DNA from 2 places in the Janthinobacterium sp. CG_23.3 genome. Region 2 is predicted to be linked to the other one. Evidence: riboswitches for the same ligand, from Rfam matches in the RefSeq annotation. Region 2 holds a riboswitch; the other holds the start of a gene.
What was found. Region 2 has a riboswitch for thiamine pyrophosphate ahead of thiC (phosphomethylpyrimidine synthase ThiC). Riboswitches for the same ligand answer to the same signal wherever they lie in the genome.
Positions count from the first base shown of each region.

Region 1: linked by a shared signal. The riboswitch ahead of ACFDR9_RS18755 (TonB-dependent siderophore receptor) and the one ahead of thiC (phosphomethylpyrimidine synthase ThiC) in region 2 are both predicted to bind thiamine pyrophosphate.

Region 1 covers NZ_JBJXIB010000086.1:8,480-23,789, forward strand. The annotation lists gene ACFDR9_RS18745 (Imm26 family immunity protein) at 44-508, opposite strand; gene ACFDR9_RS18750 (hypothetical protein) at 578-877, opposite strand; TPP riboswitch at 999-1,098, shown strand; gene ACFDR9_RS18755 (TonB-dependent siderophore receptor) at 1,174-3,312, shown strand; gene ACFDR9_RS18760 (hypothetical protein) at 3,589-4,587, shown strand; gene ACFDR9_RS18765 (AAA family ATPase) at 4,735-5,268, opposite strand; gene pnuC (nicotinamide riboside transporter PnuC) at 5,265-5,882, opposite strand; gene ACFDR9_RS18775 (hydantoinase B/oxoprolinase family protein) at 6,203-9,826, opposite strand; gene ACFDR9_RS18780 (MFS transporter) at 9,853-11,127, opposite strand; gene ACFDR9_RS18785 (putative hydro-lyase) at 11,270-12,082, opposite strand; gene ACFDR9_RS18790 (LysR family transcriptional regulator) at 12,228-13,163, shown strand; gene ACFDR9_RS18795 (S46 family peptidase) at 13,233-15,310, opposite strand, start outside.
Region 2 covers NZ_JBJXIB010000099.1:7,169-22,478, forward strand. The annotation lists gene ACFDR9_RS20290 (PAS domain S-box protein) at 1-2,171, shown strand, start outside; gene ACFDR9_RS20295 (response regulator) at 2,215-3,381, shown strand; gene ACFDR9_RS20300 (hybrid sensor histidine kinase/response regulator) at 3,398-4,732, opposite strand; gene ACFDR9_RS20305 (ATPase domain-containing protein) at 4,744-6,210, opposite strand; gene ACFDR9_RS20310 (hypothetical protein) at 6,215-6,619, opposite strand; gene ACFDR9_RS20315 (ATP-binding protein) at 7,256-8,419, shown strand; gene ACFDR9_RS20320 (SGNH/GDSL hydrolase family protein) at 8,554-9,210, shown strand; gene ACFDR9_RS20325 (hypothetical protein) at 9,207-9,476, shown strand; gene ACFDR9_RS20330 (EAL domain-containing protein) at 9,521-13,162, opposite strand; TPP riboswitch at 13,409-13,513, shown strand; gene thiC (phosphomethylpyrimidine synthase ThiC) at 13,591-15,310, shown strand, end outside.

The DNA of each region.
Region 1 (15,310 bases), on a different contig from region 2:
CGGGCCGGAGCCCCGTGAACGGGCCGCGCCGATGGCCGCCCGGCTATTCGGCCAGCATTTTGCTCATCAACATCTCGGTGGCGCCATAGCCGTACAGCGAATCGCTTTCCAGGCCGGGCGTATCGTAGGGCACCGACTCCTCCCGCTCCAACTTGCCGGGATCGGCGTCGGAATAGGTGGCGCGCCAGGCCCGCTTGAGCATGTCGGCGCGGCGGATGAACGATGGAATCGGCCAGGCCTCGCGCTCCCACCCGTCGGACACGCCGATCACCGGCCAGCGCTCGTTGACCAGGCCCAGGTCGCCGGTGCGCAGGCGCCGGATGGCCTGGTGCGGCTGCAAGCGCTCCAGCTCGGCCAGGGCCGGCAGCGCGTCGCGTTTCGGCCCAAACAAATACGCCAGGATAATGCGCCCCGACGGCGCCATGCGGGCCACCACGCCGACGGCGTAGCCCCCACCCTTCAACGGTACGGCAAACCAGGTGCCCTCTCGGTACGGCAACAACTTCATTCCAACCCCTCTCTTATTCGACAACTAGGCGGAACAATACGCCAGGATGGAAAATCGCGTCGCAGCGCACTACTCGTACTGGAACTGGGCGACGATCGGACCGGCCTTGAACAGCGCGTCCTTGAGCTCCTTGTCGAGCCGGTTGTCGCGCCGGCGCATCCATTCCAACAGCATCGCGGCCTGCCTGCGGCAGACGTCGCCGCGTTGCGCCAGCACGCGGCGCAGCTCCGGATCCGTACACGCCTCGAAGCGCTGGTTGCACAAATCCAGCGCGGCCAGCTCCTCGGCCAGCGTGGCGATGGCGCGGTGCATATCCAGCGTCGGCGCCGGCAAGGCGGCGCCCGCTTCCTGCAATTCCTCTTGTGACATACAGCACTCCCTCAGTTGGCATGAGGCGCATTCTCCACCGCCGGCGCGTAAACCTCAAGCGGCACACATGTTGTAATTCGGCCCACCGCGGGCGCGGCGGCGGGCCGTTCGTGATAAGCTTCGGCTTCGCTAGGGGTCCTGGGAACGCTGTTTCCGGGTGAGAGATACCCTCCGTACCTGATCTGGATAATGCCAGCGAAGGAAAGCGCAAAGTCCCCCTCCTTTGATTGCTCCTGCGCTGGCCCCGGCCGAACAAGCAGCTTGTCGGCAGCGCCGACCTGAACCACGAGCATATTATGTCTACACCGAATTTATCGATTTCCCTTATCGCGCTGGCGATCCTGCAAGCTTTCGCCGCGCCCGCCTCGGCCCAGTCGGCCCAGCAGGAGATGCCGGAAGTGGTCGTCACCGGTAACCGCGCCGGCGCCGCCGGCCGCGCCTCGGTGGCCGGCTTTTCCGACGCGCCGCTGCTGCAGACGCCCGCCTCGGTCAGCGTGGTCTCGCGCGCCCAGATGCAGGACTTGCAAATCCGCTCGACCAGCGACGCGATGAAGTTCGACGCCAGCGTCAACGATTCCTACAACGCCGTCGGTTACGCCGAGCAGTTCTCGATCCGCGGCTTCGCGCTCGACAACAGTTCGAGCTACCGCAAGGACGGTCTGGCGATCCCCGGCGACACCCAGATCGCGCTGGAGAACAAGGAGCGCATCGAGGTGCTGAAGGGCCTGGCCGGCTTCCAGTCCGGCGTCGCCGCGCCCGGCGGCATCATCGACTTCGTCGTCAAGCGCCCGACCGCCGCGCCGCTGCGCTCGGTCACCGTCGGCGCCAGCGAGCGCGGCACGCTGTACGGCGCCGCCGACCTCGGCGGACGCTTCGAGGACCGCCGCTTCGGCTACCGCATCAACGCCGCCGCCGAGCGCCTGCGCTCCTACATCAAGGGCGCCGACGGTAACCGCAAATTCGTCTCCGGCGCCTTCGACTGGCAGATTTCGCCGCAGGCGCTGCTGCAAATCGACGCCGACTACCAGGACAAGTCGCAGGTCTCTGCGCCCGGCTTCCAGTTACTCAGCGATACCGCGCTGCCGGGCGGCGTCGGCGCCGATGCGATGCTGAACCTGCAGCGCTGGAGCATGCCGGTGCAGACCCAAAGCAGCAACATCGGCCTGCGCTTCCATTACCAGTTCAACCCCGAATGGCACGCCACGCTGTCGGCCAACCGGCACTCCTTCAAGCGCGACGATTACACCGCCTTCCCGTACGGCTGCAGCTCGGGTCCCGAGTATGTCGAGCATTTCTGCGGCAACGGCGACTACGACGTCTACGACTACCGCAGCCTGGGCGAGTCGAAGTCGCCGCTGGCGACCCAGGCGCTGGTCCAGGGCAAGTTCAGCACCGGCGCGCTGCGCCATGAATTCACGGCCGGCACCTCGTACTTCCACCGCCTCGACCGCGCCGGCGTGTACACCTATGACTACGCCGGCACCAGCAATATCTACCGGCCGGTGCTGGTCGCGCCGACCGGCCTGAGCTCCGGGCCGGTGCGCGACCGCCGCACCGAGAACGAGCGCGCCGTCTTCGCCCAGGACATCCTGGCGCTGGCCAGCAACTGGAAGTTGCACGCCGGCCTGCGCTACGTGCAAGTGAAGCGCGACGAGTACCTGCCCAAGTCCGACACCAACGTCAAGACCGACGACAGCTTCCTGCTGCCGAACGCGGCGCTGGTCTACAACCCGCTCGACAACGTCGCCGTGTACGGCGCCTACTCGCAGGGGATGGAACACGGCGGCGTTGCGCCGCACGAGACCTCGAACCACGACACCGCCCTCGCGCCGTCAAAATCGAAGCAGATCGAAGTGGGTGTGAAAGCCGACCTGACGCGCGACTTGACGGTGTCGGCGGCGCTGTTCCAGATCCGCAAGGGCCTGGAATATACGGACTCCACTGTCGATCCGAAGGGCACGTATGTGCGTAACGGCTTGGCGCAACACCGCGGCCTGGAACTGGCGGCGCAGGGCAAGGCGACGCCGAACCTGAGCTTGGGCGTGTCGGCAACGGCGTTGAACACGCAACAGTCGGGCACCGGCATCGCCGCCATGAACGGCAAGCGCGTCACCAACGTGCCGGCGTTCAAGTCGTCGGTGTACGCCGACTACGCCGTGCCGCAAGTGGCCGGCCTGAAGCTGAACGGCACCTGGCTGTACGCCGGCAAAAAAGCCTTCACCAAGGAAAACACCGTGTTCGTGCCCGCCTACCACGTGCTCAACCTGGGCGCCGCCTACGCCACCAAGATCGGCAACACCGCGGCAACCCTGCGCGCCAACGTCGACAACGCGCTCGACAAGTTCTACTGGCGCGACGTGACGCAGGAATCGGGCGGCTACCTGTTCCCGGGCGCCCCCCGCACCCTCAAGGTGTCGGCGCAGTTCGACTTCTGACGCGTGGCGGCGCCGCGGCGCCACCGATGCAAGGACAAACCAGCGGCGCGCCGCTGGTTTTTTTTCGTTTCGGCGGCGCCTCAGGGTGGGGTCAACAACAAAGCAATGTTGTAATTTAGAGTTATCAAATACAAATTAATATTGCGTCAACAATTTAACTGTGACAACATTGATTCGCTGTCTGAATGTCAACAGCACGGAGCCGGGAGTAGCCGTTTCCAATCGATGCAGTCGTCGCGTGCACGCCTGCTTTTTTTGTCGTATTTAAGGGGTTTTATGCGTAAAATTATTTTCCTCACTTCGATCCTGGCCACCGGGGCTGCCCACGCCGACTGGGTCCCGCGTATCGAGTCCGCCAGCTACACGGCCAACCTCACCGTCAACGGCAGCAACGCGCTGGCATATTCCGAAGACAAACGCCTCTACGGTCCACTCGGCGGCGTGGCCCGCGAAATGCAGGCCGTGCCCGCCACGCTGCAGAGCGGCCTGAACGCCGTGATGTCGCAGCAAATCACCGCCAACGGCGCCCGTTTCCTCGACGGCACCCTGAGCGGCAACGCCGCCATCACGATCCGCCCGCAAAGCAGCGGCGTGGCCGCGTTGGCGTTGACCGGACTGAGCTACCAGGTCCGCAGCGGCTATTCGGGCAAGAAATGGGGCGTCTTCAGCTACGATTGCGTCAACACGACGACGATGAGCAATATCGCCATCAACGCCCAGTACGGTACCGCCGACGGCAACATGCCGGCCGACCAGGTCGGCATGACCGCCAACGTCAGCTCCTCGACCGATTGCGACTCCAACCTGAGCTGGATTCTGCCGGTGCTGGGCAACCTGCTGATCAAGAACGCCGAAGGCAAAATCTCCAGCGCCGTCCAGGATGGCGTCAAGGGTGGCCTGGCGAAGATCAAGGACGTGCTGTTCTTCCAGCGCGACGCCAATTGGCTGGTCGGCTTGAATCGCCTGATCCCCGCCGACAAAGTGGTTCAATTGCCCGATGGCAGCAGCTTCCCGATCGGCCAATATGTGCAAAACAATCTGGGCTATCTGCTGGCCAACAGCCAGATCTCGATTAACTTGGGTGCCGGCGCTCCGGTGCGCCCGGTCTACGGCATGAACGAGCCGCAATCCGACGTCTTCAGCGGCGATATCATCACCCTAGCGGTATCCTCGCCGGCCGTGTCGTTCGCCGTGCAAGTGGGCGAGCGTTCCAACGTCAGCTGGTCGTGGAAGTGCAGTATCCGCGATCCGAGCCGCGTGTGCCAGATTCCTTGATCGGACGCGGCGTCGCACGCCGCCCCACGCCTCACTTGAACTGAGCGGCGCCCGGTGCGGCGCCCGCGCCGCCGCCGGCCACGCCGGCCGGCGCAGCCCCGCCGCACCGTCGCGCGCCCGCCTTTCCCCACATACAAGCGGCGCCGCTCAAGCGGGCGCCGGCGCGCCGAGTACGGACTCGGCTTGCAGCAGGCGCCGCGCCAGGGGGCCGTCGACCAGCAGGTAGGGTATCGCCCGCGCGGCCAGCTCGTCGAGCAGCATCCGGTGTACGCTCTGGCGCACGCCCTCCGACTCGCGCTGCAGGCCGTCGGCGACCCACGGGCTGTCGGGCGCCGTCACCAGCGTGACGTCGTAGCGCCGCGCCGCCGTCAACGCGGCCAGGCCCGGGTCGACGCCGCCGAAATAGAAGCGGCTGTAGAGCGCCGTCATCAACGGCGTGGTGTCGCAGAACAGCAAGGCGCCGGCGCGCGGCGCGGCCGCCAGCTCGCGCGCGACCTGGGTGCTGGCGATGAAAAATTGATCCGACTCCAGCGGCACGCGAGCGCGCGTCTCGACGAACTCGCGCAGGTACTCCGGCACCCAGACGGTGTCGTAGCGGGCCGCCAGCGCGGCGGCGAAGGTCGATTTTCCGGACGACTCGGCGCCCAGAATCGCCACCCGCACGCAGCCCGCCCGGCTCACTTCAACACCATCGCGTCGGCGGCGGCGCCGTCCGCCGCGCCCTTCCAGGCGCGCAGGCCGAGCGCCGCCATCACCACGAAAACCGCGTATAGGATCGCCGTCAGCATCAGGTTCTTGTACAGGTACAGGCCGACGTAGAGCACGTCGACGACAATCCAGATATGCCAGTTTTCCAGCTTTTTGCGCGACAGCAGCAACTGGCCGAGCAGGCTGCCTGCCGTCAGGAAGCCGTCGGCGCGCGGCACGTCGGTGTCGGTATAGGTTTGCAGGAACCAGGCCAGCACGGCGAAACCGAGCAGCCAACCGGCGCCGGCCAGCGCCCAGCCGCGCCCGGCCAGCCGCGTCACCGGCAGCTGCGCGCCGTTGGCGGCGCCGCGCAGCCATTGATACCAGCCCCAGGCGGAAACGACGATGAAGACCAGCTGCAAACCCATGTCGCCGTACAGCCTGGAATGGAAAAACACCATGCCGTAGGTGGCCGACGAGACGATGGCGAACAGCCAGGCCCAGTGGCTCTGGCGGATATTGAGCGCAACGTTACACAGCGCCAGCACGAAGGAGACCAATTCCAGCGGGTTGGTGACGAAACCTAATAGGGCGATCGCTTGGTTCATGAATAGGGGGAAGATGGCGGCAGTGGGATGCCGTCGAGTTAATCTGACGCGGTCCGATCGGCTCGGCCGACTTTGGCGGTATGCGCCCCGGCGGCCGGCCGCGGCGCAGCGCAAGACCGGCAAAACCCGGTGGCGCAGTATGCAAGATTCAGCTTGAATATGCAAGATTCGGCGCGCCGCGGCGAGGCGCCGTTGGCGCGCTCGAGCTGTTCAGTCCCCAGGTTTTTTGGTTTTTCTGTTGTTTAACTTATTTGCCGCCAACGTGTAAAGCAAACCAAAGGCAGAGAGCCGGGGCTACGCCCTTGGTTTCTTATTTGACGTCAGGCGCCGAAGCCGCCGCCTCCCGGGGTTTCGATGGCGAAGACGTCGCCGGCGCCCATTGCCGCCGTGTGGGTGGCGCCGAAGCGTTCGACCGTGCCGTCGCTGCGTTCGATCCAGTTGCGTCCCAGCGCCCCCGGCGCGCCGCCCTCCAGCCCGAACGGGGCGATGCGGCGGTGTCCGGCCAGGATGTTGGCGCTCATGCTTTGCAGGAAGCGGATGCGCCGCAGCGCGCCGTCGCCGCCCCGGTGCAGCCCGGCGCCGCCGCTGCCGCGGCGGATCGCGTGGCTTTCCACCAGTACCGGAAAGCGCCACTCCAGCACCTCCGGGTCGGTCATGCGCGAGTTCGTCATGTGCGTCTGCACCGCCGCCGTGCCGTCGAAACCGGGACCGGCGCCGGAGCCGCCGGCGATGGTTTCGTAGTACTGGTGGCGCTCGTCGCCGAAGGTGAAGTTGTTCATCGTGCCCTGCGACGCCGCCATCACGCCGAGCGCGCCGTACAGCGCGTCGGTGACGTATTGCGACACTTCGACGTTGCCGGCCACCACCGCGGCCGGGTAGCGCGGGTTCAGCATCGAGCCCTCGGGGATGATCAGCTTCAGCGGTTTCAGCACGCCCTCGTTCATCGGGATGTCGCTGTCGAGCAGGGTGCGGAACACGTACAACACCGCCGCCTTGCACACCGACAGCGGCGCGTTGAAGTTGCTCGGGCGCTGTTCGCTGGTGCCGCTGAAGTCGACCGTGGCGCTGCGCTCGGCGTGGTCGATGCTCAGCTTGACGCGGATCACGGCGCCGTCGTCCATCTCGTAGGCGAAGCTGGCGTCGCGCAGGCCGCTGATGGCGCCGCGCACGGCCGCCTCGGCGTTGTCTTGCACGTGCCGCATATAGGCCAGCACGACGTCCTCGCCGTAGCGGCCGCAGGCGCGCAGCAGTTCGTTGGCGCCGGTCTCGCAGGCGCCCAGTTGGGCGATCAGGTCGGCGACGTTCTGGTCGATGTTGCGGCTCGGCCAGGGGCCGGCGCCGAACAACTCGCGCACCAGCGCTTCCAGGAAGACGCCGTTGTCGACGATCTTGATATTGTCCAGCAGGACGCCCTCCTCCAGGATGCTGGTGCTGTTGGGCGGCATCGAGCCGGGCGTGATGCCGCCGACGTCGCCGTGGTGGCCGCGCGCCGCCACGAAGAACAGCGGTGCGCCCTGGTCGGCGCCGTAGATCGGGCACACCACCGTGATGTCGGGCAGGTGGGTGCCGCCGTTGTAGGGCACGTTGAGCACGTAGGCGTCGCCCGCCGACATGCTCTCGCCGTGCTGGCGGATCACGCACTGCACGCTGTCGCTCATCGACCCCAGGTGCACCGGAATGTGCGGCGCGTTGGCGATCAGGTTGCCGTGGCGGTCGAAGATGGCGCAGGAAAAGTCCAGCCGCTCCTTCATGTTGACGGAATAGGCGGTGTTTTCCAGCGTCGTGCCCATCTGCTTGGCGATCGACATGAACAGGTTGTTGAAGATCTCCAGGTGGATCGGGTGCGCCGCCGTCGTCACCGCGTGGCCGGCGCCGGCGTTGGCCCCGGCCGCCCTTTCAAGCATGATCGAGCGGTCCTCCAGCACCCGCGCCGACCAGCCGGCGTCGACCACGATGGTGGCGATTTCCTCGCGGATGATGGCCGGGCCGGCGACCACGCTGCCCACCGCCAGCGCGGCGCGCACGTGCAGCGCGATCGGCACGGTGGCGCCGCCGACGTAGCTGAGCACCTGGCCCGGCGCCGCTACGGCTGCGGCGGCGCCGGCCGGCACCTCGATGACGAAGTCGCCGCCGTTGCCGGCGCCGATGGCCTCGGCCGAGATCGACTCGATCACCAGCGGCTGGCCCTCCATGACGAAGCCGAAGCGGCCCTTGTACAGCGCGGCGAAGGCCTCGGCCATCTGCGCGTGGCCGGCGCAGGCGATGACGAAGGCCGAATCGGTGTCCTGGTATTTCAGGCGCGCGCACAGCTCGAGCGTGATGTCGTCCGGCGCCACCTGCTGCGCCAGCAGTTCGGCGCGGGCCTGGCGCGCCAGGCCGTCCAGCCGCGGCTGCAACTGCGCCAGCGCGGCCTCGGACAGCACCTGCTCGACGGCCGCCTCGCGCATCGCGCGGATGTCCGCCAGGCCCATGCCGAAGGCCGACAGCACGCCGGCGAACGGGTGGATGACGATGCGTGTCATGCCCAGCACGTCGGCGACGCGGCAGGCGTGCTGGCCGCCGGCGCCACCGAAGCAGCACATGGCGTAGTTGCCGACGTCGTAGCCGCGCTCGACCGAGATCGACTTGATCGCTTGCGCCATGTTGTCGACCGCCACCGCCAGGAAGCCGTCGGCCACCGCGCTGGGCGACATGCTGGCGCCGGTCTCGCGTTCGATCCGCGCGGCCAGCTCGGTGAAGGTGCGCTCGACCACGGCGCGGTCCAGCGGCAGGTCGCCGTTCGGCCCGAACACGTGCGGGAAGTGCGCCGGCTGCACCCGGCCGAGCATGACGTTGCAGTCGGTGACGGTGAGCGGGCCGCCCTGGCGGTAGCTGGCCGGGCCGGGATTGGCGCCGGCCGACTCCGGCCCGACCTTGAAGCGGCCGTGCTCGAAGCTGCAAACCGAGCCGCCGCCGGCCGCCACGGTGTGGATGTGCATCATCGGCGCGCGCACCCGCACGCCGGCCACCACGGTCTCGAAAACCCGCTCGTAGGCGCCGTCGTAATGCGCCACGTCGGTCGAGGTGCCGCCCATGTCGAAGCCGATCACCTGGCGCAGGCCGACCGCGGCGCAGCTCTTGACGGCGCCGACGATGCCGCCGGCCGGGCCGGACAGGATCGCGTCCTTGCCCTGGAAGCGGGCGGCGTCGGTCAGGCCGCCGTTCGACTGCATGAACATCAGCCGCACCGCGCCGGTTTCGGCCGAGACCCGCGCCACGTAATCGCGCAGCACCGGCGACAGGTAGGCGTCGACGACGGTGGTGTCGCCGCGCCCGACGATCTTCATCAACGGGCTGACCTGGTGGCTCACCGAGATCTGTGTAAAACCGGCCAGCTCGGCCAGCGCGCGCAGGCGCAACTCGTGCCGCGGGTAGCGGTAGGCGTGCATCAGCACGATGGCGATGGCGGCGACGCCCCTGGCGCGGATCCGCCGGAACTGTTCCAACAGCAGCGCCTCGTCGGGCGCGCGCAGCACTTCGCCGCGCGCGCCGATGCGCTCGTCGACTTCCAGCACCTCCTCGTAGATCAGGTCGGGCAGCTCGATCTTCATGGCGAAGATGTCGGGCCGGTCCTGGTAGCCGATGCGCAGCTGGTCGGCGAAACCGCGGGTGATCGCCAGCGCGGTGCGCGCGCCCTTGCGTTCGAGCAGGGCGTTGGTGGCCACCGTGGTACCCATTTTGACCACCTCGATCCGCTCGACCGGCAGCGCCTCGCCGGCTTGCAGGCCGAGCATGTCGCGCATGCCCTGCACCACCGCGTCGTCGTAGCGCTCGGGGTACTCCGACAGCAGCTTGTGCGTGACCAGCTTGCCGTCCGGGCGGCGCGCGACGATGTCGGTGAAGGTGCCGCCGCGGTCGACCCAGAATTGCCAGCGCAGCGGAGCGGGGGAGTTGTGGTTTTTCATGGCGTGTCTCTTTTATGGATAGGTGGTCAGGATTCGAGTTGCTTGCCGCGGGTTTCCGGCAGCGTCAGCGCGGCCAACACCATCACCCCGTACGCGGCGGCGGCGAACAGGCCGATGGCCTCGCCCAGCGGCATGTGCTTGCTGCTCATGCCGATCAACAGCGGGAACAGCGAGCCGACGGCGCGGCCCATGTTGTAGCAAAAGCCCTGGCCGGAGCCGCGGATGCGGGTCGGAAACAGTTCGCTGAGGAAGGCGCCCATGCCGCTGAACACGCCGGAGACGAAAAAGCCCAACGGGAAGCCGAGGAACAGCATCACCGAGTCCGTCACCGGCAGGCGGGTGTAAGCCAGGGCGATGCACAGCGAGCCGACGGCGAACAGGATGAAGTTCTTCTTGCGGCCCAGCTTGTCGGTCAGGAAGGCGCTGACGGTGTAGCCGACATACGAGCCGAGGATGACCATGGCCAGGTAGCCGCCGGTGCCGAGCACGGTCAAGTGGCGTTCGGTTTTCAGGAAGGTCGGCAGCCAGGTGGTGATGGCGTAGTAGCCGCCCTGGGCGCCGGTGGTCAGCAGGACGGCGCGCAGCGTGGTGCTGAGCATGGCCGGCGAGAAGATGTCGGTGAACTTGGCGCGCTCGGCGCCGTCCCGCTGTATTTTCTGCTGCGCCACGAACACTTCCGGTTCCTCGACGAAGCGGCGGATGAAGATCACGAACACGGCCGGCAGGATGCCCAGCAGGAACAGCGAGCGCCACGCCAGCTCGGGCGGCAGCAGCGAGAACATCAGCGCGTACAGCAGCGCCGAGGCGCCCCAGCCGATGGCCCAGCCGGCCTGCACCATGCCGACCGCCTTGCCACGGTCTTTGGCGCGGATCACCTCGGCGATCAGGATGGCGCCGGCGGTCCACTCGCCGCCCATGCCAAAGCCCATCAGGCCGCGCGCCAGCAGCAACTGGCCGAAGTTCTGCGCCAGGCCGCACAACACGGTAAAGACGGCGAACCACAGGATGGTGATTTGCAGTGTACGGACGCGGCCGATGCGATCCGACATGACGCCGGCGATCCAGCCGCCGAGCGCCGACGTCAGCAGCGTGACGGTGCCGATCAGACCGGCGTCACCCTTGCTCAAGCCCCAGGTGGCGATCAGCGTCGGGATGACGAAGCTGAGGAACTGGGTGTCCATGGCGTCGAGCGCGTAGCCGACCTTGCAACTCCAGAAGGTGAGGCGCTCCTTGCCCGTCAGCTCGTGGAACCAGGAAAAATAGCCGCCCTTGGCCTCGGCTGGCATCACTTTGGTATTCATGTGAATCTCCTCTTGTTGTAGTTATGTTGTAGTAAATCGAATGCCCGGGACCGCAAAACCAGTCAGAGGCTCGGAGCATGGGAGGCAGACCCTCGGGGACACGGTGCCCCCGTCTGACCCCAGGTTCACGCCCGTGGTCTTTTTAAAAAGCCGCCAACGACGCGTTGGTAATATCCGTCACCAGCATGTAGCCCGGTTTATGCGTCAGCACCAGCGCCAAGCCGGCGCCGCGGATCGCCTCCTGCGGCGTGACGCCGCAGGCCCAGAACACCGGCAACTCGCCCGGCAGGATGTCGACGGCGTCGCCGAAATCGGGCCGGCCCACATCCACGATACCGATTTCGGCCGGATCGCCAAGGTGCACCGGCGCGCCGTGGATGGCCGGAAAGCGGCTGGTGATCTGCACCGCGCGGATGGCGTCGCGCGCCTTCATCGGCCGCATCGACACCACCATGTTGCCGGCGAACGGCCCGGCCGCCTGGTTCGCAATATTGGTGCGGTACATCGCCACGTTCCTGCCTTGCTCGACGTGGCGCAGCGCGATGCCGGCCTGCATCAGCATCTGCTCGAACGAGAACGAGCAGCCGATGGCGAAGGCCACCATGTCGTCGCGCCACAGCTCGGCCAGCGTCTCGGCCTCGGCCGCCAGCGCGCCGTCGCGGTAGACGTAATAAGCGGGCACGTCGCGGCGCACGTCGAGGTCGCAGCCCAGCGCAGGCAGGTTCCACTGCCCCGGCTCGCCCACCGCCAGCAGCGGGCAGGCCTTCGGATTGCGCTGGCAAAAGCGCAGGAAATCGTCGGCATGGGCCTTCGGCAATATCACCAGGTTGGCCTGCGCAAAGGCGCCGCAATAGCCCGCGGTTGGAACGCGGAACTGGCCGCTGCGCACGGCGCGCCGCAATTCAAGTGGTGTCATGGTGTGGTCTCGTTGGTCTCGGGGAAAGCAATGAGTCAAGCATAGACTTGATCAAACGACTAGGCCAACTAGTAATTATTGCTGCGGCAGGTAAGTTTTACTTACCGGCCCCGGCTATCCGCAGGGGCAAGGTTAAGGTATTCTTGACCGTCAAATCCACCCCGCCCCCCCACCCTGGAGCGCCATGAATACCCGCTTCATCGACACCTTTGTGACGCTGGCCCAGCTGCGCAGCTTTCGCGCCACCGCCCGTGCGCTGCACGCGACGCCGGCCGCCATCTCGCTGCGCATCAAAAGCCTGGAAGCGGAGTTGCAGACCGAGCTGATCGACCGCGCCTCGAAGGAATTCCGCCTGACCGCGCACGCCGAATACCTGCTCGGCCACGCCAAGGCGGTGGTCGACGCCACGCGCCGCCTGCAAAGCGCGGCGCGCAAGGAAAGCGCGGTGCGCGGCCGGCTGCGCCTGGGCGTGATCGAGTCGGTGGTGCACAGCTGGCTGGCGCAATACATGCGCGAACTCAACGCCAATTATCCCGAGCTGGAAATCGACCTGGCGGTCGATATGAGCCATGTGTTGGAACGGCGCCTGCGCGCGCGCGAACTGGACCTGGTGATCCAGGTCGAGGGCATCGACAGCAACGAAATCGTCTCGGAGGCGCTGGCGATCTACCCGGTGCACTGGATCGCCAAGAAGGGCCTGCTCGACACGCGCAAGGAGGGGCTGACGCAGCGCCTGCTGCAAACGCCGATCCTGACCTTCGGCCGCGGCACGGCGCCGCAGCGCATGCTGGAGGAAATCGTCGCCAAGATGGCCAACCTGGCGGCGATTCCGCTGGAGCAAACCCGCATCACCTGCTCGCCGTCGGTGGCCGCCATCGTCCAGCTGGTGCGCGACGGCTACGGCGTGGCGGCGATTCCCAGCCTGTTCGTCGCCGGCCTGCTCGACAGCGGCGAATTCATCGAACTGCCGGTGCAACCGGTGCCGCCATCGATCATCGTCTCGATGTGCCTGCACAGCAACGCCGAAATGCTGGTGCACGCCGCCGCCAACACCGCCCGCCTGAGCTGCGCCAACTACTGCGCCCAGATCGCGCCGCGCTACATCGAGGCGGTGCACTAGTGTTTCGGGCGGGCGAGCAGCGCCAGCGACACGGCCAACAGCGCACCCCTCATCGCCCGGACCGCGGGTTTATTTGCGCGGGTATTTGATGCGCATTTCCTTCAGCAGCGCGTCGGCGTGGTCGACTTCTTTCATCACCCACAGCATGTAGCGGATGTCGAGGTGGATCGCGCGCGTGATGTCGCGGTCGAAGTACCAGTCCTTGGTGATCGATTCGTAGGTCGAGTCGAAGTTCAGGCCGACCAGTTCGCCGCGCTTGTTCATCACCGCCGAGCCGGAGTTGCCGCCGGTGGTGTCGGCGCTGCTCAGGAAGTTGACCGGCACGGTGCCCAGCGCCGGGTCGAGGAAGACGCCGTAGCGCTTGGCTTTGACGGCCTCGATCAGCGCCGCCGGCACGATGAACGGTTCCTTGCCGGTGTGCTTGGCGACGATCCCTTCGACGGTCGTAAACGGGCCTTTGCTGATGCCGTCGCGCGGCGAGTACGGCGCCACCGTGCCGTAGGTGACGCGCAGCGTCGAGTTGGCGTCGGGGTAGACCGGCTTGCCCTGCGATTGCTTCCAGGCGATCACGGCCCGCATGTATTGCGGGATCACCCGTTCGAGGTTGCCGTCGACTTCCTTGCGCCGCTCTTCCAGCGCCAGCGCCACCGGATGTAATTTGACCGCCAGTTGCAGGAAGGCGTCGTCGGACTTGGCCAGCGCGGCCGCGTCCTGCTCGACCCCGGCCAGGCGCTTGGCGGTGTCGCCCAGTTGCGTGCGCGGGTACAGCGCGGCGACCGCGTCCGGCGCCGGCAGCAGCGCGTCCAGGCCGGCCGGGTGGGTCTTGGCCGGCAGCGCCGCGTAGCGTTGCAGGCCGGCGGCGAAGCGGGCCTGGTCGACCGGGGTGGCGTAGGATTGCTCCAGCCGCGCCAGGCGCGCCTTGATGAAGCTCAGGTCGCGCTGCTGGTAGCCCGATTCCCGCTGGGCGTCGGCTTTTTCGCGCTCCAGCGCCAGCCGGTACACGGTGCGCGCGCTTTTCAGCAAGTCGCTGTTGGTGGCCACCGACCAGGCGAATTCCTCGTCGCCCAGCGCCATGTCGGCGGCGATCACCGCGTCCAGGTCGGCCAGCAGCGTCGGCGACACGCCCGCCCGCGGGTGCCCCGCCAGCCAGGCGCGCAATGCGGCGTCCTGGCCGTCCTTGACGGCGGCGATGTCCTTGCGGGCAAAACCGTCCAGCAAGCCCTGGGTTTTCTTCAGCCCGTTGTGGAGGCTTTTGACGACGCTGGCGTAGCGCACGTCGAGCGCGGCGTCGCCGGCGCTGGCGGCGGCGATGGTGTCGAGGTCGGCGCGCAGCTCGGCCACCTTGGCCGGAAAGCCGACGTCGCGCGCGGCGCGGATTTCAGCCGGCAGCTTGTAGCGGCTGGTGCGCCCCGGGTAGCCGGCCAGCAGGATAGGGTCGCCGTTTGCCAGGCCCTCGGCCGACACCACCAGGAAGTGCTTCGAATGGTAGGGCACGTTGTCGGGCGACGGCTCGGCCGGGCGGCCGTCCTTGCCGACGTAGGCGCGCAGGAAGGCGTAGTCGCCGGTGTGGCGCGGCCATTCGTAGTTGTCGACGTCGCCGCCGAAGTTGCCGATCTTGTCGGACGGCGCGTACACCAGCCGCACGTCGCGGATCAGCATCTGGCGGATGCGGTAGTACTCCATGCCGCGGTGGAAGCTGGGCACCGAGCAGCGGTACATCTTGTCGGTTTCGCATTCGGCGATCAGGGCCTTGACGCGGCTTTCGACTTCCTCGTGGCGGGCGCGCCCGCTCATGCCGGCGTCCAGGCCCCGCAGCACGCGCGCGCTGACGTTTTCCAGCTTGTCGGTGACGTACACCAGCGTGTTGGGGCCGCCCGGCAGTTCCGCGGCGCGGTTCTTGGCCAGGAAGCCGTCGGCGATGTAATTGTGCGCCGGCGTCGAGTTGCGCTGCACCGCGCCGTAGGCGCAATGGTGGTTGGTCACCACCAGGCCGGCGTCGGAGACGAACGAGGCCGAGCAGCCGCCCAGCGAGACGATCGCGCTCATCGGGTGCTGGGCCAGGTCGGCCAGTTTTGCCGCCGGTATGGCGATGCCGATGCGTTTCAGTTCGGATGTCAGTTGCGGCAATTGGTGTGGTTGCCACTGCC
Region 2 (15,310 bases):
TGCTGGCCTGCGGCGGCGCCGCATCGCTGCCGGTGCTGCTCGCCGTCGAGGCGGCCATCGCCGGGCTGCTGCTGTTCCTGGCGCTGCTGCACCGGCGCATCCGCCCGCTGCTGCTGCGCCCGGAGGTGCCGGTCTCCGAACCGTTGCTGAAGGCCGGCGCGTTGCAGGACGCCATTTTCAACAGCGCCAACTTCTCCAGCATCGCCACCGACGCCCAGGGCGTGATCCAGATTTTCAACGTCGGCGCCGAGCGCATGCTGGGCTACGAGGCGGCCGACGTCGTCGACAAGATCACCCCGGCCGGTATTTCCGACGCCCAGGAGGTGGTCGCCCGCGCCGCCGCCCTGAGCCTGGAACTGGACACGCCGATCACCCCCGGCTTCGAGGCGCTGGTGTTCAAGGCCTCGCGCGGCATCGAGGACATCTACGAGCTGACCTACATCCGCAAGGACGGCAGCCGCTTCCCGGCCATCGTCTCGGTGACGGCGCTGCGCGACGCCGAGGGCAAGGTCATCGGCTACCTGCTGATCGGCACCGACAACACGGCGCGCAAGCGGGTCGAGGCCGAGCAGGCCGTGCTCGACCAGCGCCTGCGCGACCAGCAGTTCTACACCCGTTCGCTGATCGAGTCGAACATCGACGCCTTGATGACGACCGACCCGCGCGGCATCATCAGCGACGTCAACCAGCAGATGGAGGCCTTGACCGGCTGCACCCGCGACGAGCTGATCGGCGCGCCGTGTAAAAACTACTTCACCGAGCCGGAGCGCGCCGAGGCGGCCATCGGCCGCGTGCTGCGCGAGGGCAAGGTCACCAACTACGAGCTGACCGCCATTTCGCGCGACGGCACGGAGACGCTGGTGTCGTACAACGCCAGCACCTTCCACGACCGCGAGCGCAAGTTGCAGGGCGTGTTCGCGGCGGCGCGCGACATCACCGAGCGCAAGCAGTTCGAGCGCGCGCTGCAGGAAAACAACGTCGAACTGGAAAGCGCGACGGCGGCGGCCGAGAAGGCCAACCTGGCCAAGTCCGAGTTCTTGTCGAGCATGAGCCACGAATTGCGCACGCCGCTCAACGCCGTGCTCGGCTTCGCCCAGTTGATGGCGTCGGAGACGCCGCCGCCGACGCTGCCGCAGCAGCGCTCGATCGACCAGATCCTCAAGGGCGGCTGGTATCTGCTGCGCCTGATCAACGAAATCCTCGACCTGGCGATGATCGAGTCGGGCAAGGTCACCATGTCGCAGGAGGCGATGTCGCTCACCGACGTGCTGCAGGATTGCCAGGAAATGATCGAGCCGCAGGCGCAAAAGCGCGGCATCCGCATGCAGTACCCGTCGTTCGACCTGCCGCTGTACGTGCACGCCGACCGCACCCGGGTCAAGCAGGTGATGATCAACCTGCTCTCGAACGCCATCAAGTATAACCAGAACGGCGGCTCGGTCGCCGTCGAGTACGCGCTCGGCGAGACCGGCCGGGTGCGCGTGAGCGTGCGCGACACCGGCGCCGGGCTGGCGCCGGAGCAGCTCGAGCAGTTGTTCCAGCCGTTCAACCGCCTGGGCCAGGAAAGCAGCACCGAGGAGGGCACCGGCATCGGCCTGGTCGTCACCAAGCAACTGGTCGAACTGATGGGCGGTCAGATCGGCGTCGAAAGCGAAGTCGGCGTCGGCACCACCTTCTGGGTCGAGCTGGAGGCGTCCAGCGCGCCCGTGCTGGAGGCCGGCCACGCCACCGCGCCGCAGATGGCGCAGCAGGAGTCGGCGCTGCGCACCCTGCTCTACGTCGAGGACAACCCGGCCAACCTGGCCCTGGTCGAGCAATTGATCGCCCGCCGCAGCGACCTCAAGCTGTTGACCGCGATCGACGCCCACCTGGGCATGCAACTGGCGCGCGCCTACCAGCCCGACGTCATCCTGATGGACATCAACCTGCCCGGCATCAGCGGCTACGGCGCGCTCAAGCTGCTGCACGACGACCCCGTCACCCAGCACATCCCGGTGATGGCGCTGTCGGCCAACGCGGTGCCGCGCGACATAGAAAAAGGCCTGGACGCCGGCTTCTTCCGCTACCTGACCAAGCCGATCAAGGTGCTCGAATTCATGGACGCGCTCGACCTGGCGCTGCGCCACGCGACCGAGCACGGCCTGGCCGAGACCGACGAGGCCGGACGATAATGCCGCACACCACCCGTACACCGTTTTTTTTGGGAACACCGTAATGTTGCAAGCCTCCGAAATTCTGAACGCCAGCATCCTGATCGTCGACGACCAGGAAGCCAATGTCATGCTGCTCGAACAAATGCTGCACAGCGCCGGCTACACCCGCATCGTCACGACGATGGACCCGCGCGCGGTGCACGCCCTGCACACGGCGCAGCGCTTCGACCTGATCCTGCTCGACCTGCAAATGCCCGAGATGGACGGCTTCGAGGTCATGGACGGCCTGCGCGGGATCGAGCCGGACGGCTACCTGCCGGTGCTGGTCATCACCGCCCAGCCGGGCCACAAGCTGCGCGCGCTGCAGGCCGGCGCCAAGGACTTCGTCAGCAAGCCGTTCGACCTGGTCGAGGTGAAAACCCGCATCCACAACATGCTCGAGGTGCGCCTGCTGTACCGCAAGCTGGACGACTACAACAAGGTGCTGGAACAGACGGTGCTCGAGCGCACCGCCGAGCTGCGCGAGAGCGAGGCGCGCTTCCAGCGCTTCACCGAGCTGTCGTCGGACTGGTACTGGGAGCAGGATGCGCAGGGCAAGCTGACCAAGTTTTCCGGCCCGGTGCAGGAAATGCTGGGCATCGGCGCCGAGGCGGGCGACGCCGGCGTCATGGCCGGCCGTTGGAACGCCGACGAGCGGGCGCTGTTGAACGACAACATCGCCAACCGCCGGCCCTTCCTCGACTTCATCTACAGCCGCGTCAACGCCGACAACAGCATCCAATACCTGCAGGTCAGCGGCGAACCGATGTTCGACGCCGGCAGCCGCTTCGCCGGCTACCGCGGCATCGGCATGGACGTCACCGAACGGATGCGCCCGAACCGCGAGCAACTGCGCTTCCGCGGCGCCATCGACGCGCTCGAAGTGGGCATTTGCCTGCTCGACCCGGCCACGCTGCGGGTGGTCGACGCCAACGAGACCGCCTGCGCCATGTCGGGCTACAGCCGGCAGGAGTTGTACGCGCTCGACATGGCCGACTTAGGCGTCGGCGACGGCGCCCAGTTGCAGCAACGCTTCAACGCGCTGCTGGCCGGCGGACCGGTGCACCTGCAAAGCGCGGAGCTGCGCCACAAATCCGGCGCGATACTGCCGGCGGCGATCAACTGGCGCGCGGTGCAGAGCGGCGGGAAATGGGTCATCGTCGGCGTCATCGCGCGCGTAGGCGCGTAGGCGCGGCGGCGCCGCTTCAGGCCGAACGCGCCTGGCCGCGCGCCGCGCAGTGGGCCGCTATCGCCGCGGTCAAGGCGTCGGGGTCGACCGGTTTGACGAAATACCCGTCGAAGCCGGCCGCGATGGCGTCGGCGCGGTCTTGTGGTTGGCCGTATCCAGACAAGCCCAGCAGCAACGGCTGGCGGCCGCGCGCCGAGGCGCGCAGGATGCGCGCCAGTTCAATGCCGCTCATCTCCGGCATGCCGATGTCGCAAATCACGACATCGTAGAGGTCGTCTTGCACCATCGCCAGCGCGGCTCTGGCGCTGGGGGCCGTGCTGACCTTGTGCAGGTCCAGTTCGAGCAGCAGTTGCAGGGTCTCGGACGCGTCGGCGTTGTCGTCGACCAGCAGTATTGTGCAGGTCGGACACGCCGGGTGGGCGTCCGGCGCGGCCGCGCAGCCGCAGGGGGCGACCGTCGGCAGGGTGACCAAAAACACGCTGCCGCAGCCGGGGCCGGCGCTACCGGCCGTCACCGTTCCGCGGTGCATCTGCACGATGTTGCGGACAATGCTTAAACCGATGCCGAGTCCGCCTTCGGTGCGCGCCGGCGAGCGCGAGCCCTGGGTGAACAGGTCGAAAATATGCGGTAACAAGTGCGCGCTGATGCCGGCGCCATTGTCGCTGACCGCCACCTCGACGCGCTGCGCCAGCGCTGTCACGACAACGCGGATGCAACCGCCCTCCGGGGTAAATTTGGCGGCGTTGGCGAGCAGGTTCGAGAACACCTGCGTTAGCCGCACATGGTCGCCGTCGATGCCGACCGCGCCGGGCGGCGCCTCCAGGATCAGCCGCTGCCGGCGTGCGTCCAACGCCGGCTGGACGGCTTCGACGGCCCGCTCGAGTACGTCGGCCAGCAGGATCGATTGTACTCGCAGCGAGATCTTGCCGCTGTTGATGCGGGCCGCGTCCAGCAAGTCGTCGAGCAGGCGTGATAAATGGCCCGCCTGGCGGCCAATGATGGCTTGCAGTTGGCCGAGCTGGGGCGAGGCGTCGGGCGTCTTGCCGATCAGCGCGGCCGCACCGCTGATCGGCGCCAGCGGGTTGCGCAATTCGTGCGCCAGCATCGCCAGGAACTCGTTTTGGCGCTGGTTGCTCGCCTCGGCCTCGTCGCGCAGGTTTTGCGCGTTGATGGTGGCCAGCACCAGGTTCTGGTTCGCTTCGAGCAACTGCGCGATCAAGTCTTCGCGCGCGTCATAGCCGCGCACCGGCGCGCGCCGTTCGGTGATCTGGTCCCACAGCGCGGCTTGGCTGGTCCGCGGCCCAGGGCCGCCGCCGCTGTCAAGTATCGCGCCGCTGTCAAGTATCGTCATGGCGCTGTCGCTTAATCCGACGTTGTGCTTGCTCTGGGGTGGCCCGAGAGCAGGCCTTCGAATGGCATCGGTCGCTCGTCGATCTCGATGCCGCGGTCGGTGATGACGTAGTGGCGCAGGTCGGTGCTGTGGGCGCTGCCGCGCACCTTGACGACGGAGATCACTTTGCTCAGGCGGCCCTCGATCTCGACGTAGCGCATGGCGACGATGGCGTCGACCAGGAAGGAGGTGTCGGCCTGGCTGAAGCGCATGTCGGTGAAACGGTCCTCCAGGCCGATGGTCACCAGCACGGTGACGCCCAGATTGGCCAGCGTGGCCAGGATGCGAAACACCGACTCGCGGAAATCCTGGCGGCCTTCGGGCGCCAGGTACAGGCCCAGTTCCGACAGCGAGTCGATGACGACGCGGGTGGCGCCGGTGCGCACGACCTCCTGCACCAGCTCGTCGAGTAACTCTTCAACCGGCAGGTCGAGTGCGCGGCCCTGGACAACGCTGACGGCGTCGCGCTCGAGCAGTTGCGCCAGGCGGGCGTTGCGGACAATGGCGGAACCCTTTTCAAAGCAGGCCAGCACGCCTTTCTCGCCCAGGCGCGCGCCCTCGGCCAGGAAGGCCGCGCCGAGAATGGTCTTGCCCGAGCCGGACGGCCCCACCACCAGCACCGCGTGACCCAGCGGCAAGCCGCCGTCCAGCAACACGTCTAGCTGGGATACGCCCGTCGAGACGCGGCGGGTGTTCTGGTCGACCGGCAGGGCGCGGTCCCTGGCGGCCAGCGGCGGCAGCAGGCGTGGATAGATGCGTAAGCCGTCGCCGGTGATGCGGAAGGTATGCGAGCCAGACAAATGGGCGTGGCCGCGCATCTTGATGATGCAGATCTTGCGCACCGCCGAATTTTGCTCGACTTGCTGCGACAGCGAGAACAGGCCGTCGGCGACCGTCATCACCGGATTAGCCTCGACCTCGGCCGGCGCGTATTCGCCGATCAAGAACGTCGTCGCCTGCCAGCTGGTCATGCGCGTGCCCAGTTCCTGGACGAAGTGCTGCATGTCGGAGACGCCCTCGTTGCCGCTCTTGGCGGTCTGGATCACCGAGCGGAACGAGTCGACGAACACCAGCCCGGGGGCGAAGGTTTCGACCTCGCGGGTGATGCGTTCGAGCACGCCGCTGAAGTCGCCGGCGCGCAGGTTCTCGGCCAGGTTGACGTAGCGGATACAACTGTCGACCTTGTCGATGTCGAAAAACGCGAATTGTTGCTGGTAGCGTAGCATTTTCAGCGGCGGCTCGCCCAGCACGGTGAAGAACAGCGCCTTCTTCTGTGGGCTGGCGAGGCCGAACATGATCTGGTGCGCCAGCGTGGTCTTGCCGGTGCCGGGCGCGCCGGCGATCACGTTGAAGGAAAATTCGCTGAGGCCGCCGCCGAGCAGCGCATCGAGTCCCGGCACGCCACTCGGTTGGACTCCCAGGCTCACTTTGTCATTCATTTTTCTATCCTTCAGGCTCATCTGCCCATGCGGTGTTCAGAAGCCGAGTGGTGAGCGCCTCGCCGATTAAACCCGACAGCAGCCCGGTGAAGCTGTCGAGCAAAGCGAGGTTCGCGTTGTCCGCGCTGGCCGGGTCGATGGACGAGAGGTTTTCCTTCAAGCTCGAGAGGAGGGCGTCGATTGCCTGCGGCGACGGGCGGGGCGTCAACCCTGGATGCCTGTCGCCGACCAGACGCAGGGCCCGTCCATACAGCGCGCAGTAACCGGCCTCGCCGATCAACGGGCTCAAATGCCCCGCCAGCCGCGCCCAAACGCGCAACGCCCGGGCGACCGGATCGGCGCCGCCATTGCGCGCTACGACGGCCATCGCCCGCCGCACTAATAGTTGCGTGTCGTCATCTTTGTCCATTGCCGCTAGCTTTGCTGTGTGTATTGAACGCTACAGGCCCTGTTGCGCCACGCAATAGAGGTGAACTGGCTGCATTTAGTATAGCACCTTTACTATGGATAGCAGAAGTCATTTGTGTTTTAACTAAACACTTGGATGTGGACGATCCAATGCGGATTGGAAACTAAACTACCTTTTGGAATATAGCTATATTTGCCTAGTTTAAGAATGACAATTATGTACTGTTTTCTTGGTTTGCGAGGTGCGCGAATTGTCCCGCTAACGGTGAATATGTTGGCTGCAAATGATTTTATGCGTATAATTAAATTCATCGTAAAATCAGTGGCTTGGGATTTGGAAAAATGCATTTAAAGTTTCCTGGTGACATCTAAATAGTTTGGGCGGGAGCAATTTTTATAAGAGCTCTGCGCACAATCAGTGCGCTACCGTACAGACTTGCCATGGCCTTGAGCGCGATTTATTTACGGTGGGGTGGTTGAAAATATGCGGCAATCCGCAGCGGAATAGCAAGCTCTTCATTAGCAAAGCAAGCTCTTCATTAGAAAAGCAAGTCCATCATTAAAATATACCTCATCGGTGTACTCTTGCAGTGATTGAATATGCGCGAAGGATGGGGATTTATAAGGGGCGTTTATCATGATGATGCATCATTTTCTCAACCACAATCGCCTCGAATTGATCGAGCGTTGCCGGGACAAGGTTGCTTTGCGACCCTTGCGCGGCGCGACCCGGGAGCAGCTGGAACATGGCGTGCCCTTGTTCCTGGCTCAGCTCATCGAAACCCTGCAAATCGAGCAAACCGCGGAGCCGATGCGCAGCCGCGCGATTTCCGGCCAGGCGGGCGGCGATAAGCAGTTCTTGTCGGTCATCGGCGCAACGGCGGCGCAGCACGGCCGCGAGCTGTTGGGGCTAGGATTCACGGTGGACCAAGTGGTGCACGGCTACGGCGATCTGTGCCAGTCTATCGGCGATTTGGCCGCGAAACGGAACGAGGCGTTTGACGTGGACGAATATCGTACCCTCAACCGTTGCCTGGACAACGCCATCGCCGACGCCGTGACGGCATTCTCTGGACAGCGCGATGTCGTCGCCGCCGACCAGCAGGCGCTTGCCGTCAACGAACGCCTGGGCTTTTTTGCCCACGAATTGCGCAACTATCTGAACACCGCGACGCTGGCGCTGACCGCCATCAAAACCGGCAAGGTTGGCGTTTCCGGCACGACCGGAGCGGTGCTGGACCGCAGTCTGGTGGGACTGCGCAACCTGATCGACCGCTCCCTCACCGAGGTGCGCATGAGCGCGGGCATGTCTTTGCAAAACCGCCTGTATTCGCTCGCCGACTTGATCGCCGAGCTCAGGTGCGCCGCAACGCTGGAAGCGCAGGTGCGAGGCTGCATCTTTACCGTCCCCGCGGTGGACCCGTTGCTGGCGGTGGACGCCGACCGGGATTTGCTGTTCTCGGCCGTGGGCAACCTGCTGCAATACGCGTTCAAGTTCACCTTGCCGGGAACCGAGGTGACACTGCACGCCTACGCCGAAGCGGAGCGTATCTTCATCAACGTCAAGGATCACTGCGGCGGCTTGGCGCCGCATGTCGCGGAAAACATGTTCACGCCGTTTGCGCAGGGCGAGGCGGACAAGACCGGGCTTGGGCTCGGACTGTCCATTGCCCGCCGCAGTGTCGAGGCAAACGGCGGGCGTCTTAGCGTGCGCAATCTGCCCGGCTGCGGCTGCGTCTTTACCCTCGAGTTGCCGCGCCACGCGCTGGAACCGCCCTCCACGACGGAGTCGGTAGATTGATGCGCTGCGGGCCGGCGCGTCGATTAATTAAGCTTTTGTCAATCTAGCCGTTTTCGATGTACAATTTTCCCTGATTCAAGCCATGGCCCGCTCCGGCCGCTCCGGTTCGCGCCCGTGCCAAATGGGGGACGTTGATGCAACAACACATACTGGTCTATGCCGATTCTTTGTCCTGGGGCATCGTCCCGGCGACCCGCCGGCGCCTCGACTTCGACCAGCGCTGGCCGGGCGTGATGGAAGCCGCGCTGCTGGCCGGCGCGCGCCGGGTGCGCGTGCTCGAAGACTGCCTGAACGGCCGCCGCACCGTTTGGGACGACCCGTTCAAGGCCGGGCGCAACGGCCTGGCCGGCCTGGCGCAGCGCATTGAAAGCCATTCGCCGCTGGCGCTGGTCGTACTACTGCTGGGCACCAACGACTTCCAATCCACGCACCAGAACCACGCCTGGCACGCCGCCCAGGGCATCGCCACGCTGGTCGGGGCGATCCGCGGCGCGCCGATCGAGCCGGGCATGCCGGTACCGCCGGTCTTGGTGGTGGCGCCGCCGCCGATGCGCACGCCGCGCGGGGCGCTGGCGCCCAAGTTCGCCGGCGCCGAGCAGCGCAGCGCCGGTCTGGCGGACGCCTACCGCGCAGTGTGCGCCGAACTCGGCTGCGATTTCTTCGACGCCGGCGGCGTCGTCGCGTCGAGCCCGATCGACGGCATCCACCTCGACCTGGAGCAGCACGCGGTGCTGGGACTGGCCCTGGCCGACGTCGCCGCCGCGCTGTTGGCCAACAGGGGCGGCACATGATTGAACAACAAACCGCCCAAGCCGCCCGATGCCGCTACTGGTTTCCGGCCAAGTCCTACGGCTGGGGCTGGGGCTGGCCGTCGGCCTGGCAGGGGTGGCTGGTGCTGGGCCTGTTCGCGCTCCTGCAGGGCCTGGGCATACTGTGGTTTGCGCCGGCCCGGGCTGCGCTGGCCTACCCGCTCTACGTCGCCGCGCTCGTCGCCGCGCTGCTGGCGGCGTGCTGCTTGAAGGGCGAACCGCCGCGCTGGAGTTGGGGCAAAAAATAGCCCGTTTCCGCGCGGCCAAGGTTGTCGGATGACGCCGTTCCGGCTCATTGGCGCGCGCACCAGGGCTGCGGCCGCTGGATCGCGTAGCCCTGCGCGAAGTCGACGCCGATCTCGCGCAGCGCCTCCAGCGTGGCCTCGTCTTCGACGAATTCGGCGATGGTGCGGATGCCCATCACGTGGCCGATGTGGTTGATCGATTCGACCATGGCGCGGTCGATCGGCGCCTTCACCATGTCCTTGACGAAACTGCCGTCGATCTTCAGGTAGTGCACCGGCAAATGTTTGAGGTAGGCGAACGACGACATGCCGCTGCCGAAGTCGTCGAGCGCGAACTGGCAGCCGATGGCGCGCAATTCGCGCATCAGCGCGGTCGCCTGGACCAGGTTGGCGATCGCCACCGTTTCGGTGATCTCGAAGCAGATGCTGGCCGGGTCGACCGCCGATTGCTGGAACTGGCCGCGGATGAATTGCAGGAAGTCGTCGTCGCACAGCGTCGCGCCGGACAGGTTGATGGCGTAGACGGTGCCGGCCGCCCGCTCGCCGTCGATGCTGGCGCAACCGGCCAGCGCGGTGCGCACCACCCAGCGGTCGATGCTGGGCATCAAGCCGTAGCGCTCGGCGGCCGGTATGAACGCCATCGGCGGCACGATGGCGCCGTCCTCGTCGCGCATGCGGATCAGTAGTTCGTGGTGCGGCGCCGCGCCGGCGCCCGCGTCGAGCGCGGCGATCTCTTGCGAATACAGCACGAAGCGGTTGTCCTCGAGCGCCGCGCGGATGCGCGCCACCCAGCCCATCTGGCCCTGCCGGTGGGCGAATTCGGCGTCCTCCTGGCGGTAGACCTGGACCCGGTTGCGGCCCTTTTCCTTGGCCACGTAGCAGGCCGAGTCGGCCATGCCGAGCACGTCGCCGAGGGTCATGCTGTCGTTGCTGTAGGTGACCAGGCCGATCGTCACGCCGACGGCGAAACTCTTGTCCTTCCAGACGAAGCGGAAATCGTTGACGCTGGCGCGCAACATTTCGGCGATGCGCGCGGCGGCCGGCGTCGGGCAGCTGTCGAGCAGCACGCCGAACTCGTCGCCGCCCAGCCGCGCCAGCGTGTCGGTCTGGCGCAGCTTGCCGTTCAGCACGCTCGACAACTGCCGCAGCAACTCGTCGCCGGCGACGTGGCCGCAGGTGTCGTTGACGATCTTGAACTGGTCCAGGTCGAGGTACAGCAGCGTGTGCTCCTTGTGCTGGATCTTGCCCGTTTGCAGAGACAATTCGACGCGCCGTTCGAATTCGCGCCGGTTGATCAGGCCCGTCAGCGGGTCGTGCGTGGCCTGGTGGGTCATCTCGGCGGCCATCTTGCGCGCCGCGCTGACGTCGTGGAACACCAGCACCACGCCGATCATCTCGCCCTCGCGGCCGCGGATCGGCGCGGCCGAGTCCTCGACGGCGAAGCGCTGGCCGCTGTGGCGGTGGATCAGCACGGTGTTTTCCTCCAGCCCCGCCAGTTGCCCGCTGCGCAGCACGGCCTGGACCGGGTCGTGCGCCGGCTCCTGGGTGCGCTCGTCGATGATTTTGAACACCTCGGGCAGCGGGCGCCCGAGCGCCTCCTCGTCGGGCCAGCCGGTCATGCGCTCGGCCACCGGATTGAGGTAGGTGACCAGGCCGGCGGTGTCGGTGGTGATGACGGCGTCGCCGATCGAGTTCAGCGTCACGTGCAGCCGCTCCTTCTCGGCGAACAGCGCCTGCTCGGCGCGCTTGCGCGCCGTGATGTCGCGCACGATGCCGACGAACTGGCGCTGGCCGCCGACGCGCATGTCGTTGATGCTCAATTCCAGCGGGAACACCGCGCCGCCGGCGCGCAAGCCCGGCAACTCGACGCTTTGGCGCCCGACCACGCGCGCCGCGCCGCCCTGCAAATAGCGGCGCATGCCGCCGTCGTGCGGCGCGTGCATGTCGGACGGCATCAGCATCTTGATGTTGCGACCGAGCACGTCGGCGGCGGCGTAGCCGAATATCCTGCTGGCGGCCGGGTTGAACGATTGAATCGCGCCGTCCTCGTCTATCGTCAGGATGCCCTCGTCCACGCTGCCCAGCAGGGTGGCGATCTGCTGCTCCTTGTCGGCCGCCGCCGCCTCCGACCTGAGCAGGCGCAGCGCCAGCGGCTTCAACTGCGAGCGCAGCAAGGCGGCCCCCAGCGCGACCAGCGCCGTCAGCCACATCAGCAGCGACCTGAGCTGGTCGCGGATCACCGCGTACAACTCGACCGTGTCCTGCTTGAGAACCATCCCCAGGCCGGGCGCCAGCAGGCCGTAGGCCGCCACCACGTTCTTGCCGCGGTAGTCCAGCGTATTGACCACCCCGGCCGCGCCGCCGAGCGCCCGCGACATCGCCAGCGGTTGGCCGTACGTGCTGAAACGGCTGGGGCGATACAGCACGGGGTTGCGCGATTGGGGCAGGCACAGCAGGTTTTTGCCGGCGCCGACGCAGATGCCGGTTTCGCCGGTGGCGCCAAATTCGCCGACGTCGGTCAATTGCGCGTACAGCGCGTCGAGCGAGCGCTCGAGCACCAGCGTGCCGAGCGCGCCGGCGTCGTCGACGACGCGCAACGTCGTCCTTAACCACAAGCCGTCGGCCCACAACAGCACATTGGCGCCGCCGCCGGGTAGCGCGGCGGCGAAGGGCGACGAGGCGGCGAAGCGGCCGGTCCGCAACAGCTCGGCGCCGGCCTGGTCGTACAGTAGCGCGCCGCGGAAGCCCGACGCCAACAAGCTCTTGCCGATCGCCTCCAGGTCCGCGGCGGCGTCGGCGTTGGCCGGGTCGCGTCCGAGGCGGCGCGTGGCGTCGATCAGGCCGGGACGCCTGGCGGCGGCGGCGGCGCTTTCCAGCGCTTGCGCGATCGAGGTGCGAAACAGCAACAGGCGGTTGTCGAAATTCGAGGACAGGCGTTGCCGCAGGGTCTTTTCCAGCACCGCCTGTTGCGACACGAAGCCGATCAGCCCGGCGGTCATGGCCAGCACCACCAGGATCGAGCAGCCCATGAAGACGATTTTTTCATCTTCCTTGAAATGGCTGCGCGAGCGGTACCAGTCGGCCTTGTTCCAGCCCAGCCAGAGGGCCGAGCCCGCCAACATCATGCCGACGGCCGTGTGGATGGCCATCCGCGCCGAGCTGGCCCAGCCGTACAACAGGTCCGGCGCCAACGCGTACCCCACCAGGCCCGTCAAGCCCAGGGCCAGTACGCACACGGTCAGCACCTGGGTCGCCACGGCCCGCCGCTTGTTGCTCACGCGCGACATCAGCGCCAGCGCGGCGCCGATCGCCATGAAGGACAGCGCGGTGTTCGGCGCCATGCGCCCGGGACGCACATTGCCGTCGCCGATCCACAGGTGCAGCGAGGGCAGGTCGATGCCGAAGCTGACGTCGAACAGCATTTCCGCGAACGACAGCGCGCCCACCGCGAGCTGCAGCGCGCCGACGCCGTCCTGCAGCGCCGCCAGGGGTTTGCGCGTGACGCCCGGCAGGACGATGGCCGCGCCGACGCCGACAAAACACAGGGCGGTATTGAACACCATCGGCACGAAGCCGGGGCTGAAGCGCACCATCAGCGGATACTTCAGCAACCATCCCAGCAGCACCGTGGCGCCCAGCGCCAACAGGGCCGCGCCGATCAGGGTTCTGGGTGTGTCAGCTTGGCTCATGTGTGCGGGACTCTCATTGCGACGGCGTTGCGCGGACCCGGCGTCGACAAAACGCCGGGCGTTGCCGGAAGCTTATAACAAGACTTACCCGCCACCAAGCCATATTACTCAAGGAAATCATCAATCTTGTGCCCGGCGGCAACACACGCCGCGGCCCGCGCCATATGCCGCCGCCGCGCGGCACATGTGTTTCAAATGATGTCGGCGCGCGCCGGGAACGCGTATAATTGTCTTGCTGCCGAAAGGCGGCAACGCTAGGGGTCCTGCGCGTCGATGGCGATGCGCGGGTGAGAAATACCCTCCGAACCTGATCTGGATAATGCCAGCGAAGGGAAGCTTTAGGAAGCGCCGGCCACCGGCGTCGCCGAACCTCCTTAGCTGGCTCCAGGCTGCATTTTTAGCCCTACACGCCAAGCCAAGGAGCCACATTGAACGCCAATCCGACATTCCTCTCCGCCACCGCGACGGTCGACCAGGCCGCGATCGCGCCGCTGCCCAATTCGCGCAAGATTTACGTCGAGGGCAGCCGCCCCGACATCCGCGTGCCGATGCGCGAAATCAGCCAGTCCGACACCGAAGCCTCGTTCGGCGGCGAAAAGAACCCGCCGATCTACGTCTACGACACCTCCGGCCCGTACACCGACCCGGACGCCGTCATCGACATCCGCTCCGGCCTGGCCGCGCCGCGCCTGCCGTGGATCGTCGAGCGCGGCGACACCGAGGAGCTGGCCGGGCCGAGTTCGGACTACGGCATCGAACGCCTGGCCGACCCGAAGCTGGCCGAGCTGCGCTTCAACCTGCAGCGCAAGCCGCGCCGCGCGCTGGCCGGCGCCAACGTCACGCAGATGCACTACGCCCGCCGCGGCATCGTCACGCCGGAGATGGAGTACGTCGCCATCCGCGAAAACATGCGCCGCCGCGAATACCTGGAGGAGCTGAAGGGGTCCGGTCCGATGGGCCAGCGCCTGGCCGACCTGATGGGCCGCCAGCATCCGGGCCAGTCCTTCGGCGCGGCCATCCCGGCCGAGATCACGCCCGAGTTCGTGCGCGAGGAAATCGCCCGCGGCCGCGCCATCATCCCGGCCAACATCAACCACCCCGAAGTCGAGCCGATGATCATCGGCCGCAATTTCCTGGTCAAAATCAACGCCAACATCGGCAACTCCGCCGTCACCTCGTCGATCGGCGAGGAAGTCGAGAAGATGACCTGGGCCATCCGCTGGGGCGGCGACAACGTCATGGACCTGTCGACCGGCAAGCATATCCACGAGACGCGCGAATGGATCGTGCGCAACAGCCCGGTGCCGATCGGCACGGTGCCGATCTACCAGGCGCTGGAAAAGGTCAACGGCAAGGCCGAGGACCTGACCTGGGAGATTTTCCGCGACACGCTGATCGAGCAGGCCGAGCAGGGCGTCGACTACTTCACCATCCACGCCGGCGTGCTGCTGCGCTACGTGCCGATGACGGCCAAGCGCCTCACCGGCATCGTCTCGCGCGGCGGCTCGATCATGGCCAAGTGGTGCCTGGCGCACCACCAGGAGTCGTTCCTGTATACGCATTTCGAGGAAATCTGCGAAATCATGAAGGCCTACGACGTCTCGTTCAGCCTCGGCGACGGCCTGCGCCCCGGCTCGATCTACGACGCCAACGACGAAGCCCAGCTGGGCGAGCTGAAGACCCTGGGCGAGTTGACCCAGGTGGCCTGGAAGCACGACGTGCAGGTGATGATCGAGGGCCCCGGCCACGTGCCGATGCACCTGATCAAGGAAAACATGGACTTGCAGCTGGAGCAGTGCGGCGAGGCGCCGTTCTACACGCTGGGGCCGCTGACCACCGACATCGCGCCCGGTTACGACCATATCACCTCGGGCATCGGCGCGGCGATGATCGGCTGGTACGGCACCGCCATGCTGTGCTACGTCACGCCGAAGGAGCATCTGGGCTTGCCGAACAAGGCCGACGTCAAGGACGGCATCATCACGTACAAGATCGCGGCGCACGCGGCCGACCTGGCCAAGGGCCACCCGGGCGCGCAAATCCGCGACAACGCGCTGTCGAAGGCGCGCTTCGAGTTCCGCTGGGACGACCAGTTCAACATCGGCCTGGACCCGGACAAGGCGCGCGAGTTCCACGACGAGACGCTGC